Regions from separate parts of the Lactobacillus amylolyticus genome, predicted to be linked through region 1. Evidence: predicted binding sites of a transcription regulator. Region 1 holds the regulator's gene; each other region holds the start of a gene.
The links. Region 1 encodes HrcA, which represses chaperone genes, less so after heat shock. Its sites were predicted from a motif close to TTAGCACTCNNNNNNNNNGAGTGCTAA; they were not measured.
Positions count from the first base shown of each region.

Region 2: the regulator HrcA is predicted to act here: its motif matches at 1,760-1,786, upstream of D0Z64_RS00980 (Hsp20/alpha crystallin family protein).
Region 3: the regulator HrcA is predicted to act here: its motif matches at 1,990-2,016, upstream of D0Z64_RS06815 (ATP-dependent Clp protease ATP-binding subunit).
Region 4: the regulator HrcA is predicted to act here: its motif matches at 1,327-1,353, upstream of clpP (ATP-dependent Clp endopeptidase proteolytic subunit ClpP).

Region 1 is NZ_CP031835.1:584,748-587,943, forward strand. Features, by position in the region: gene abc-f (ribosomal protection-like ABC-F family protein) at 1-576, shown strand, start outside; gene hrcA (heat-inducible transcriptional repressor HrcA) at 675-1,721, shown strand; gene grpE (nucleotide exchange factor GrpE) at 1,741-2,322, shown strand; gene dnaK (molecular chaperone DnaK) at 2,341-3,196, shown strand, end outside.
Region 2 is NZ_CP031835.1:195,891-199,086, forward strand. Features, by position in the region: gene D0Z64_RS00975 (IS110 family transposase) at 1-900, opposite strand, end outside; gene D0Z64_RS00980 (Hsp20/alpha crystallin family protein) at 1,251-1,676, opposite strand; gene greA (transcription elongation factor GreA) at 1,879-2,340, shown strand; gene D0Z64_RS00990 (Y-family DNA polymerase) at 2,426-3,196, shown strand, end outside.
Region 3 is NZ_CP031835.1:1,325,737-1,328,932, reverse strand. Features, by position in the region: gene D0Z64_RS06825 (PTS transporter subunit EIIC) at 1-829, shown strand, start outside; gene D0Z64_RS06820 (alpha/beta hydrolase) at 810-1,730, shown strand; gene D0Z64_RS06815 (ATP-dependent Clp protease ATP-binding subunit) at 2,054-3,196, shown strand, end outside.
Region 4 is NZ_CP031835.1:922,414-925,609, forward strand. Features, by position in the region: gene D0Z64_RS04720 (GW dipeptide domain-containing protein) at 1-1,210, opposite strand, end outside; gene clpP (ATP-dependent Clp endopeptidase proteolytic subunit ClpP) at 1,376-1,963, shown strand; gene whiA (DNA-binding protein WhiA) at 2,015-2,950, opposite strand; gene D0Z64_RS04735 (gluconeogenesis factor YvcK family protein) at 2,943-3,196, opposite strand, start outside.

The DNA.
Region 1 (3,196 bases):
ACGCAGCATCTAAATTTAGAAATCCAAGGAAAGAAGCTTTTCCAGGATTTAAACTTGGTAGTCCAAAATCATTGTGTAGTTTCGCTTGAAGGCAAAAATGGCTCAGGTAAATCAACGTTTTTAAAACTGCTACTGGGACAGGCAAGGGACGTCAGTTATCAAGGCAAGTTTGAGCTTACAAACGGCCTATCGATTTCGTATTTGCCACAGGATTTTACTGAGTATACTGGGGCTTTGAAAGAATTTGCGAATAAGCAAAAAATTTCTTATGAAGAGCTGCTAAATAATCTCAAGAAGATGGGTTTTCCAAGAGAAAGTTTTTCTACCAAGATTGAAGAGATGAGCATGGGTCAGCAAAAGCGTGTTGCGATAGCTAAATCATTAGTTGAACCAGCTGACTTATATTTATGGGATGAACCGGCAAATTATCTTGACGTTTTTAATCAGGATCAATTGATTAAACTGCTTAAGGAAAATAAGCCAGCTATGCTATTGGTTGAACACGACCAGTACTTTATTCAGCAGGTGACAAGACGTCGGATTCATCTTAAAACTTTAACTTATAAAAAAGTCTAAAGAAAATTAGCACTCGTGTTGCAATACTGCTAGTTTTTAGTATAATATAATTTGTTAGCACCTGAGAGATACGAGTGCTAAAAGTGAGGGCGATGTTTATGTTGACCGAGCGTCAAGAATTAATACTAAAAACAATCATTCAGGACTTCACGCGTACTAACGAACCTGTCGGTTCAAAAACCGTGATGACACAGCTACCAATCAAAGTATCAAGTGCCACGATTAGAAACGAAATGGCAGTACTGGAAGCCCAAGACTTAATTGAAAAAACGCACTCTTCCAGCGGCCGGATTCCTTCTAGCGATGGTTATCGTTATTATCTTGATAATTTGGTTGAACCGTTGCAGCTTTCTGAATCAGTTTACAATCAAATAGTTGATCAATTAGATCGACCATTTCATCAAGTCAATGAAATTATGCAGGAAGCAGCAAAAATCCTTTCAGATCTGACCAATTACACTGCTTTTGCAGAAGGACCGGAAAGTTACGATGTAACGATTACGGGCTTTAGAATAGTGCCTCTTTCTAATCGCCAAATTATGGCGATCTTGGTCACCAGCGATGGCAATGTACAAAATCAGATTTATGCTTTACCGCACAATGTTCATGGCGATGAAATTGAAAAAGCAGTCAGAATGATCAATGATCAGCTAGTTGGCAAAAGATTGGAAGAAGTAACGCCAAGCTTGCTGAAGGCTTTGTCTTCAAAGAGCGTTGGTGGTGAGCATGCCGGCGAACTATTATCATTAGTTGAAGATGTGATCAAAGATGCAGCCAGCGAGCAAATGTATGTCGATGGCCGAATTAATCTTTTGAATAATGCTTCTGAAAATGATGTTAAAGATTTGCGTTCGCTATATGAATTAGTTGATCACAATGATCTGATCTCTGAATTATTAAATTGCAGTCCAGAAAAGGACAGCAAATATCCGGTTCAAGTAAGACTGGGTTCAGAACTTCCAAATGAATTGATTAAAAATTATAGTTTGTTGACTGCAGAATACAGCGTTGGTGATCACGGCAAAGGCACAATCGCTTTGCTGGGACCAACCAATATGCCATATTCACAAATGATCGGTTTGCTTGAATACTTTAGAAACGAGCTAGCCAAAAAATTGCTCGATTATTATGGAAAATTTCAATAGACAATAAAGGAGGTTAGCCGTGAGTAAAGAAGAATTTCCAAGTGAAAAGAACTTGGATAAGGATAAAGAAGTTCCTAAAAAAGCTAAGCCTGAAGATAAGAAGAAAAAGGGCGAAGCAAAGAAGGCCTATGATAATGTTAAAAAGCTAGAAGCTGAAATTGCTGCCTTGAAAGAAAAGAATAAGGAACTTGAAGATAAATACCTGCGTAGCGTAGCTGAGATTCAAAATGCTCAAAACCGCTATTCAAAGGAAAGAGCTCAACTTATCAAGTATGAATCACAAAGCTTGGCAAAAGATGTTTTGCCAGCCATGGACAATTTGGAAAGAGCATTAAGCGTAAAAGCTGACGATGATGCTTCTAAGCAACTCCAAAAGGGTGTTCAAATGACTTTGGATTCACTTGTAAAAGCCATGAAATCCCATGGCATCGTTGAGATCGATGCTGAAGGCGTAGAATTTGATCCGACATTGCATCAAGCTGTTCAAACAGTTGTTGCTAAAGATGATGATCAAAAGGGCCATGTTGTTCAGGTTTTACAAAAAGGATATCAATATAAAGACCGTACACTTAGACCAGCAATGGTTGTAGTTGCACAATAGAAGAGAGGGATTTAACTTATGTCAAAAGTTATTGGTATTGACTTAGGTACTACCAACTCAGCAGTTGCAGTACTTGAAGGTAAAGAACCAAAAATTATCACTAATCCAGAAGGTAATCGTACTACTCCTTCTGTAGTTGCATTTAAGAATGGCGATATTCAAGTTGGTGACGTTGCAAAGCGTCAAGCAATTACCAACCCAAACACTATTGTTTCAATTAAGCGTCACATGGGTGAAGCTGATTACAAAGTTAAGGTTGGCGACAAGGAATACACTCCACAAGAAATCTCAGCCTTTATTTTGCAATACATCAAGAAGTTCTCAGAAGACTACTTGGGTGAAAAAGTAACAGACGCTGTTATTACTGTTCCTGCTTACTTTAACGATGCACAACGTCAAGCTACTAAGGATGCTGGTAAGATCGCTGGCTTGAACGTTAAGAGAATTATCAACGAACCAACTGCTTCAGCTTTAGCCTTTGGCCTTAACAAAGACCAAGATGAAAAAGTTTTGGTTTACGACCTTGGTGGTGGTACTTTCGATGTTTCCATCCTTCAATTAGGTGACGGTGTCTTCCAAGTATTGTCAACTAACGGTGATACTCACCTTGGTGGTGATGACTTTGATAAAGCCATCATGGATTGGTTGATCCAAAACTTTAAGGATGAAAATGGCGTTGACTTGTCTAAGGATAAGATGGCAATGCAACGTTTAAAGGATGCCGCAGAAAAGGCTAAGAAGGACTTGTCAGGCGTATCATCAACTCACATTTCTCTTCCATTCATTTCTGCCGGTGAATCAGGTCCACTTCACCTTGAAACTGATTTAACTCGTGCTAAGTTTGATGAATTGACTGATGACTTGGTACAAAAGA
Region 2 (3,196 bases), 390 kb from region 1:
GAGTTGTTTATAATTATCAAAGCGAGCAATATCACCAGTAAAGCCTAATAATAGAGCGCTATTTAATTGACCGGCTCCGGGAATACTGGAAATAACTTTGAAATCATCCAAGCCAACAGCCGTCTTGATTAACTTGTTTTGAATATAGGCTATTTCTTTATTGTAGCTTTCTATCTCATCGCAATATTCTGAAATAATTTCAATTTCTAAAGAATTTGCTGGAACAGCAGGATAAGAATCTTTAGCTGCTAACCAAACTTGAGCACAATAACTTTGAATTACATCTTTATGTATTCGCCTGCTAACAGATTGGTAAACTCTAGTGGTCATTTCTTTAAGAGTTAATCCTACCAAAAAGTCAGGATGACAATACATTCTAAATACTTGAAGGGCTAAAACTGCATAAGCATTTTTAAAAATCTGATTTAGTTCTGGGAAAGTAAGCTCTAAGCTAGAACGAAGGAAATTAAGTATTCTGGTTCTACATTTAATTAACTGCTTATATCTCAAAGATAAAATCCGTAAAGATTCATACAACGAATTAGATTGTTTATTACAGTGATTCTTTATTTCCGCTAATTGAGTTTTACCCAATAAAGCTAATTTAAATGAATCATTCTTGTCAGTTTTATTTCTTCTCAAAGAAGCCATTCTTAATTTTGCTTCTAGGGGATTTAGCTCATAAAATTTGACCTTTTTATTTTTTAAATAAGTAGTAAGCTGAGCCGAATAAACACCTGTAGTTTCAAATATTATTATTGTACCGGGTTTAATATAAGAATTTAATATTTGGAAACCGCTCTTATTATGCTTAAATTTAAAAGCTATTTCTTCCGCTTCTTTTGTTATCAAAGTGGCATGACTTTCACCTTGACTAACATCAATACCAATAATATTCACCTAATCACCCCGTTTTAAATCAATTGAGGCAAATATTTATTTTCAGCTCCATTTCTTGATTATACGATCTCTGAGATCCACACCCTTAATCTAGTTTGATTGAAAATAAACATTTATGGGCCCGTTTGACAGTCGAATTTAATATTCCATTCTGTTGTCGACCTCAACCTCAATCTAAGTATAAGAAAAAAGGTAGATAAAAACATCGTCATGTTTCTATCTACCTTTATACTTTAGGGTGTTTGACAAAGAGCCATAAAAGAAAAGTGGACTCACTTTACTGAATCCACTTTCCTTAGAGAATTATGTAAATTGTTAATTTATAAGGACTTCTTGAAATATTCTATAAACTAATCAATTTTAATTGAACTGTCACTGCTATCAGCAGCTTGCTTCGGCAAAGTAACAGTCAATACACCATCATCATACTTTGCATGGATCTGATTTGCAACTACATTTGGCAATCTAAATAAACGAGAAACATGTCCTTCGGTTCTTTCTTTGTGGATAATATTGCGTTTCTTGTCACTTTCATCTTTGAATGATTTTCTTGAAGCATCAACGCTTAAGATCCCATCACGGTAGTTTAAATGGATATCTGATTTATTCATTCCAGGCATGTCAATCTTTACAACGTAATCTTTGTCACTTTCAGCGACATCGGCTTGCATTAAGTCGCTTATTTCTTTATCATCGAAAAGGTTCTTTGGAAAACCAAACCAATCATTCATTGCATCAAACATATCGTTGTGACGATTCATCAATTCGTTTGCCATATTCAAGACTTCCTTTCATTCCAAAACTTCTTTTTATTCCTTACACTGCTTATTGTAGCAGCTTTTATTAATTGTTCAACTATTTAGCACTCTGAAGTGTATAGTGCTAAAAATATTTAAAAAAGTTGATTAAACAAGCTTTACACCTTGTGGATAATTTTTTAAAATCAAGCATAGACAACAGAAAAGAGCTAATTTAAAGATGGTTTATTATCAAAAAATGACTCCAGAAGGGTATAAAGAAATTGAAGATGAAATTGCACGTTTAAAAAAGGATCGTCCTCGCCGCATTAAAATTTTGCAACAGGCCAGATCGATGGGTGATTTATCTGAGAATACTGAATATACTGAGGCCAAGCGTGATTTAGGTCACTTGCAGAGTCGCTTGCGTTATTTAGGCAAGCAGCTTAAGTACGCTGAAGTAATTGAAGCTAAGAACGATGGTAAGGTCAACATGGGTTCAACCGTCGTTTTGAAATTCGATGATGATGAAGAAACAGAAGAATATCAAATTGTTGGTCGGATGGAGGCAGATTTAGCAAAAGGAAAGGCTGCCTTTGATTCGCCATTAGGGCAGGCAATTATGAAGCAGCAGGCCGGCAGCAGTGTTACGGTTTCAGCGCCAGCTGGAGACTATTCCGTAACAATTGTGGAGGTAAAGTAGCTTCCTATTTTTTTGTTGCTTTTTCAAACGTCTGTTCGTATAATATAACTATCGAACAAGTGTTTGAAGAAAAGAGCTGAGATTGATGTATGACTATCGCTATGAGCCGCATCGTTTAATTTTTATGATTGATAACAAGTCCTTTTTTGCCAGCTGCGAAGCTTTGCGCATGGGGATTAATCCGATGAAAGCAGTGCTGGCGGTAATGTCACATCAGCCTCATTCTAGTTTTGGATCAGGACTAATTATGGCTGCCTCGCCGCTTGCTAAGAAAAAATATGGTCTTTCGAATGTTATGCGGGCGCGTGATATTCCCAAAGCAGCATTTAAAGCTGGAAAAGATAAATTAATGCTGGTTGAACCGCACATGAATTTATACATTAAACGCAGCATGCAAGTACTGGATATTTTTCGCAAATACGCCGCAGAAGACGATATCCATGTTTATTCAATCGACGAGAGCATGATTGATATGACGAAGTCTTGGCGTTTATTCGGGGATGATCCGTATTATGTGGGCTATAAAATTCAAAAAGATATTCATGATACGCTTGGTCTTTATACTACTTGCGGAATCGGAGAAAATCCGCTTTTGGCTAAACTAGCAATGGATATTTCAGCTAAGCATCGGACCTCAATGATTGATTATTGGCACTACATTGACGTTCCGGATACAATTTGGAAAATCCCTAACTTAGAAGATGTATGGGGCATCAACACCAGAACTGCTAACCATTTGCGCCGCATTGGCATCAATAATATGTATCAATTGGCTCACAGCGATCCGGAGATTTTGAAGCGTGAATTCGGTGTTATCGGTGAGCAATTATTTGCAATGAGCTGGGGCGTTGATCGC
Region 3 (3,196 bases), 660 kb from region 1:
CTGGCTTGGGCAAGATTATGTGCATATCAAAGTCGAGCATGTTGAAGAAATTCAAAAGCGGGCGCGCCAATCGCTTAAACCGGCAATAGTCACTATCTTGTTTGGCCTTGTTCTTGGCCTTATTCTGTACTTTTTCAAAATTCGACTGCTTGATTCCTACTCTGTAAAAAGCATTGTTACCAACCTGCGCAGCTCTAACAATCTTGCAGTAGTCATCTTGCTAACGATGCTGTCAATGCTATTGTGGTGGTGCGGAATCGGTTATCCCGTTCAATCCCTTGCCCACGACAATAATTCGGGTGCCGCTCTGGTTAACTTGAACTATGCTTTGCGTCATGGCAGTGCCGCTAATGTGCCCTATAAATTCTTGGGCAGTTCAATGGTTCAAAGCTATGGTCTGATGGGGGATGCTTCAATTGCACTGGCTCTGACGGTTATCTTGCTGCTGTACACCCATAATAAGGAAATTGAAGATATCGCCAAGCTCAACCTCCTGCCGGTCGCATTTGGTGCAAAAAATGGATTAGCAATCGGAATTCCGCTTATTCTTAATCCGCTCTATCTTTTACCAGTAATTTTAATTCCAGCGATTAATGAATTAATTGCTGCTGGCGCAATCTCGCTTCATTTAATTATGCCACCAGTTTATCCAGTTCTTGAGGGAACACCGGGAATTTTAATCTCGTTCTTTGGCTCTAACGGCAACTGGGCTACCTTTATCTTTACTATTTTGCTGTTTATTCTGGATATTTTATTGCTGCTTCCGTTTGTTATTATCGGTCGTAGAATTAGTGAGGAGTTGAGGGCATATGACCAAGCTCAAATTTAATCGAAAAAATGTTAAATGGTTGGTTATCCTTTTTCTGATAATACTTGCCTTATCAATTCCAGCTTTTTCATGGATGAAGACTACTAACCGTGACCGGGCTCAAAGAAGAAAATCGCTTGTATCGCCACTTATTATGATTCCGGGGTCAGGTGCCAGCATTAACCGCTTTGACTCTTTAATAGCGATTTTGAACAAAAACAATCCCCATCCTCACAGCGTATTGAAGATTAAAGTTGGTACTAATGGCAGCCTTGATTTTTCTGGTTCGATTGATCACGGTGACAATGAGCCCATTATTGTAGTTGGTTTTCAAAACAACCATGATGGCTACAGCAATATCAAAAAACAGGCTTCCTGGCTGGATGAAGCCTTTTATCAAGTCTCACAAACCTACAAATTCAATAATTTTAAGGCCTTCGGTCACTCCAATGGCGGCCTGATCTGGACGTATTGGCTGGAGCATTACTATTCTTACTACAAGTCTGATATTAAGATCAAAAAATTAATGACCTTGGCCTCACCATTTATCTTCAGTGAAAGCAATGTTAGTCACAAAACGCAGATGTTGTCGGATCTCATCAAATACCGCAAGAATTTGCCGAAGAATCTAATCGTTTATTCTTTACTCGGTGGTGAAAATTACGACTCAGACGGAATCGTTCCTGAGAACAGTGTCCACGCGGGTAAATATATTTTTCAAAATCAAGTAAAGCAATTTACGGAGATAACTATTACTGGCAGTGACGCTACGCACTCCGATTTGCCACAGAATAAAGAGGTGGTAGCAGCGATTAAACAATACTTGTTAGATAAGAAGAAAAATAATAGTCCATTGGGTAAGACCAATTCCAAGAACACTAGCCGCAGGACGAAAGAAAACAAAGAAAAAGACAATAAATAAAGATTGAGAATCTGAATAAAATTTCAGGCTCTCTTTTTATTTTTTGTGGAAAACTTTTATTGCTTTTTCGAAAAAACCAAGCAAAAAATCTTAGATCTTAAGAATTTCTTTAACATTTTATGTGGCCAAAGAATGGCCATATACCGGCATTTGTGAGCATATTTTTTGCAAAAAAGCATAAAATTAGCGTAATTGTGGAAAACTTTTGGAAATTGCTTGTAATCTGTGGATAACCTGATATACTTATAAGTGTAACCAGTTAGCACTCAACAAGCGAAAGCGCTAATTTCATAAAAAGACATAAATATAAGGGAGTGTTTGCAATGGCATACTTTAACAATGATTTTGACAACTTATTTAACGAATTAAACCGCTCATTCTTTAATGATGACTTTAACAGAACACCGAATGGCTTAAGTGCTTACTACAGCAACATGAGCTCAAATGCTAACCCAAGTCAACAAGCAATGGTTCAAGCCCCACAACAAAAGAAGGAAAAATCAATTGGGATCGACTTAGTTGAACAAGCTAAGAACAACAAGTACGACCCAGTGATTGGTCGCGACGAGCAAATTAATGAAGTAATTGAAATTTTATCAAGACGCAAGAAGAACAATCCTGTATTGATTGGACCTGCTGGTGTAGGTAAGACTGCAATTGTTGAAGGCTTGGCTGAAAGAATCGCAGAAGGCAATGTTCCATCTAAGATGAAGGACATGCACATCATTTCTATTAACATTAATGATATGGTTGCTGGTTCAAGCTTACGTGGCAGCTTCGAAGAAAAATTAAAGGAAGTTATCGACCAAGCTAAGAAGAACCCTAATATCGTTCTTTTCATCGACGAATTACACAACATTGTTGGTGCAGGTTCAACTGACTCAGAAACTAACAACGGCGACGCTGCTAACATTTTGAAGCCAGCTCTTGCAAGCGGTGACTTGAAGTTAATCGGTGCCACTACTACTAGTGAATACCAAAGAATTGAAAAGGACCCAGCTTTAGCACGTAGATTCCAACCTGTTCAAGTTCCAGAACCAACAACTGATGTTGCAATTAAGATCTTGGAAGGTTTAAAGAAGAGATACGAAAGCTTCCACCACGTAAAATACAATGACGATGCTCTTAAGTTAGCTGTTGAATTATCAGAAAGATACATTCAAGGACGCTACTTACCAGACAAAGCCATTGACTTGATGGATGAAGCTGGTGCCAAGAAGGCTTTGACAGTTGACTCACATGATGAAGAAAGCTTGAAGAATAGAATTCACGCTTTAGAAGCTCAGAAAGACGAAGCTGCTAAGGCTGAAGACTACAAGAAAGCTGGAGAATTAAAGACTGAAATCGAAAAGCTTCAAGAAGAATTGAAGACTGCTGACAAGGCTAAAACTCCAGTAGTTAGCGAAAAAGACATCTACAAGCTGATTGAAGAAAAGACTAATATTCCAATGAGCGAACTTCACGCT
Region 4 (3,196 bases), 340 kb from region 1:
CGCTGCTGCCATTCCAGCATTTAATGGTCCAGATCTTGTGGATAGTTAAATCAGTCTTGTTAAGTTGAATGATTTCTTCAGAAGCAGCGGAGCCAACTTTAGTATTGTCATTAGCCAATAAGTAAACATACTTAGAACTTGAACCCATTGATTGACCGTGGCCAATTGGAACATATGGACTTACCTTAATGTTCTTAACGTAAGTATTAAATTTGCTTTGTGACATGGTTAATAAATATTGTGGGTTGTATGGATTTACAAGTTTGTTCAAGTTGTAGCCAACGACGTGACCAGAAGTCAAGTTGATGTGACTTAATAAACTAGTGTATGCCCAGCCATCTGAAACAGTAACCCCTTCTGGAATATGACCTACACGGTTGATATTACCATCACGAGTAGTATCAGTCTTAACGCTTAAGAAGACGGGTTGATATAATCTAGTAGTTAAAGTCATATCATCACTGGTCCAGCTGTGGGTCTTAGTTTCTGCGGTGAAATCTGTTGGACTTAAGTAGTTCAAAGATGCACCATAGTGGCTAACCCAACTGGGTAACTTGTTGGTACCTGTCTTAGCTGTAACCTTATCAGCATCAGCAATACCTTCAGAAGTAGTCTTTCTAACTGTTACAGTTGAAGTTGCTGAACCTGATCCATAAGAATATGTAACTTTGGTAGTACCAGCAGTACCACAATCAATGGTATCTTTTGAAACTGTTACTTCAGTATTGTCAACAACAGTACCAGTGCTATCGGTTGCATAGCTAATTGCGTCTCTAGTATTGAAACTATAATTTGGATTGTTTACCAAAGAAACTGTCTTAGGAACAGAAATCTTGTTTCGAGCAAAGTAACGTTGGTTTACCCAACCTACACGACGACCATCGACATAAATCAACCAATAAGTATACTTGCTGGTTTTAATACTTTGGTTTGATTGAATGTGGTTATAACGGAAATTAATTGCGTCTGCCACTTTGGTAGAAACCTTACCGTTACGAACATTTTTCCACACCGTGTAGTTTTTGCTACCGGCAACCTTGGTCATTAATTGATAACTAGTTACTGTTTGAGCGGCCTTTTTGGTCGTATCTGTTTTTTTGCTAATAGTGGCTTCATCAGTAGAAGCAGCATTTACACCATTGGCAAAACCAAATAAGCCAACGCCAAACAACGCAACTGAACCTACGGCTAAAAATTTCTTATAGTTCAAATTGTTTCCTCCATTACCTAAATACTCAGATAATGCTATTGTAATATAAAAGTGCTGAAATAAAAAATACAAAATCAATACGCTTTGTTTGACAGTCATGTGCATAAGTGATTTAATTAGCACTGTACTTGAAAGAGTGCTAATGATTTTTGAGGAGGCAAATATATGCTTGTACCTACAGTTATTGAGCAAACTGCGCGTGGTGAACGTGCTTATGACATTTACTCACGCCTATTAAAAGACAGAATTATTATGCTTCATGGCGAAATCAATGACCAAATGGCTAATTCAATTATCGCCCAATTATTATTTCTTGACGCACAAGACAATACAAAAGATATTTCACTTTACATCAATTCTCCAGGTGGTGTTATCACTTCTGGTCTTGCAATTATGGATACAATGAACTTTATTAAGTCGGATGTTTCAACAATTGCAATTGGGCTGGCTGCTTCAATGGCTTCAATCCTTTTGACCAGCGGTACTAAAGGCAAGCGTTTTGCTTTACCTAACTCTACTGTTTTGATTCACCAACCATTGGGTGGTGCTCAAGGTCAACAGACTGATATTCAAATCGCAGCTAATGAAATTTTGAAGAGCCGTAAGAAGATCAACAAAATTTTGCACGAAACTACTGGTCAACCTTTGGACAAGATTCAAAAGGATACCGAACGTGACAACTACTTAACTGCTGAAGAAGCTAAGGAATATGGCTTGATCGATGAGATTATGGTCAACAAGAAGAAGAAGTAATAGTTCTGCTAGTTAAAGCAAAAGACGAAGGAAAAATTTCCTTCGTCTTTTTTAGTCTCTTAAATTATCAGCAATTTCATGCAAACGTTTAAAGCGATGGTTAACGCCTGATTTTGAAATTGGGCCATCCGGTACTTGTTCAGCTACCTCTTTTAAGGAAAGTTCTGGATGTGTTAAACGGAATCTAGCCAAATTCTGCAACTTTTCAGGAAGGATATTAATGCCCTTTTTCTCATCGATCAGTTGAATATCTTCTACCTGCTTTGCAGCTGCTGTTGCTGTTTTTTTCAAATTAGCGGTATCGCAATTTACCAATCGATTAACTGAATTGCGCATATCACGCATAATTCTCAAATCTTCAAAAGACAGCATTGCATTCAATGCCCCAACAATATGCAAAAAGTCTCCGATCTTTTCAGCTTCCTTTAAATAAACAATGTAGCCACTGCGCCGCTTGGTTGTCTTTGCATTTAAGTAAAAATACTTATTCATCAGCTTAGCCAGATCTTCGTTATGGTCTTCATAAGTAGAATAAATTTCCAAATGATAACGACTGGTTTCCGGATTGTTTACGCTGCCACCGGCCAAAAAGGCACCTCGCAAATAAGACATTGCTCCTTCATGGGAATTCATAATTCGTTCGGGTACACGGGTAATCAAGCCCTTTTCTGGATCCCAAATCTGCAATGCTCCCAAAATATCGTTTACTTTTTGCTGCAGCCGAACCAGATATTGATTATTCTTCTTTAATTTCATCTTACGGGAAACGATCAATAGCGGCTCAACACCAAAAGCAACTTTAATTAAAGTAAAAACTCTTCTAGCAATGGCTGGATTTTCAGTTGTAATATCTAGACTAAATTGGTGATCGTGAAGATTTAAAACCCCGTTCATTCGCAAAAAAGCAGCTAACTCGGCTTTAGCGTGTTCCGGATGCACCTCCAAAGAAGTTAGCTCTTTTTTCACATCGCTAGCATAACTAGCCATTATCTTCATCCATACGCTTTCTTGACATCGCTTCGAAAGCTAAATTGATAATTTCTTTACCAACCTTATGTCCGTCATGGAAGACCAACCCATGGCGCTGATCAATAAAGTCGTCCGTAATTACTCGGCATTCTTGTTCTCTTAAACCTTTAAAATCATTTCTTACAGGTTCAAGGTATTCATCATAATCTTCTGGGTGGAATTTGCTCATATCGATTTTAGCGCCATTAACCAATGCCGTATTGA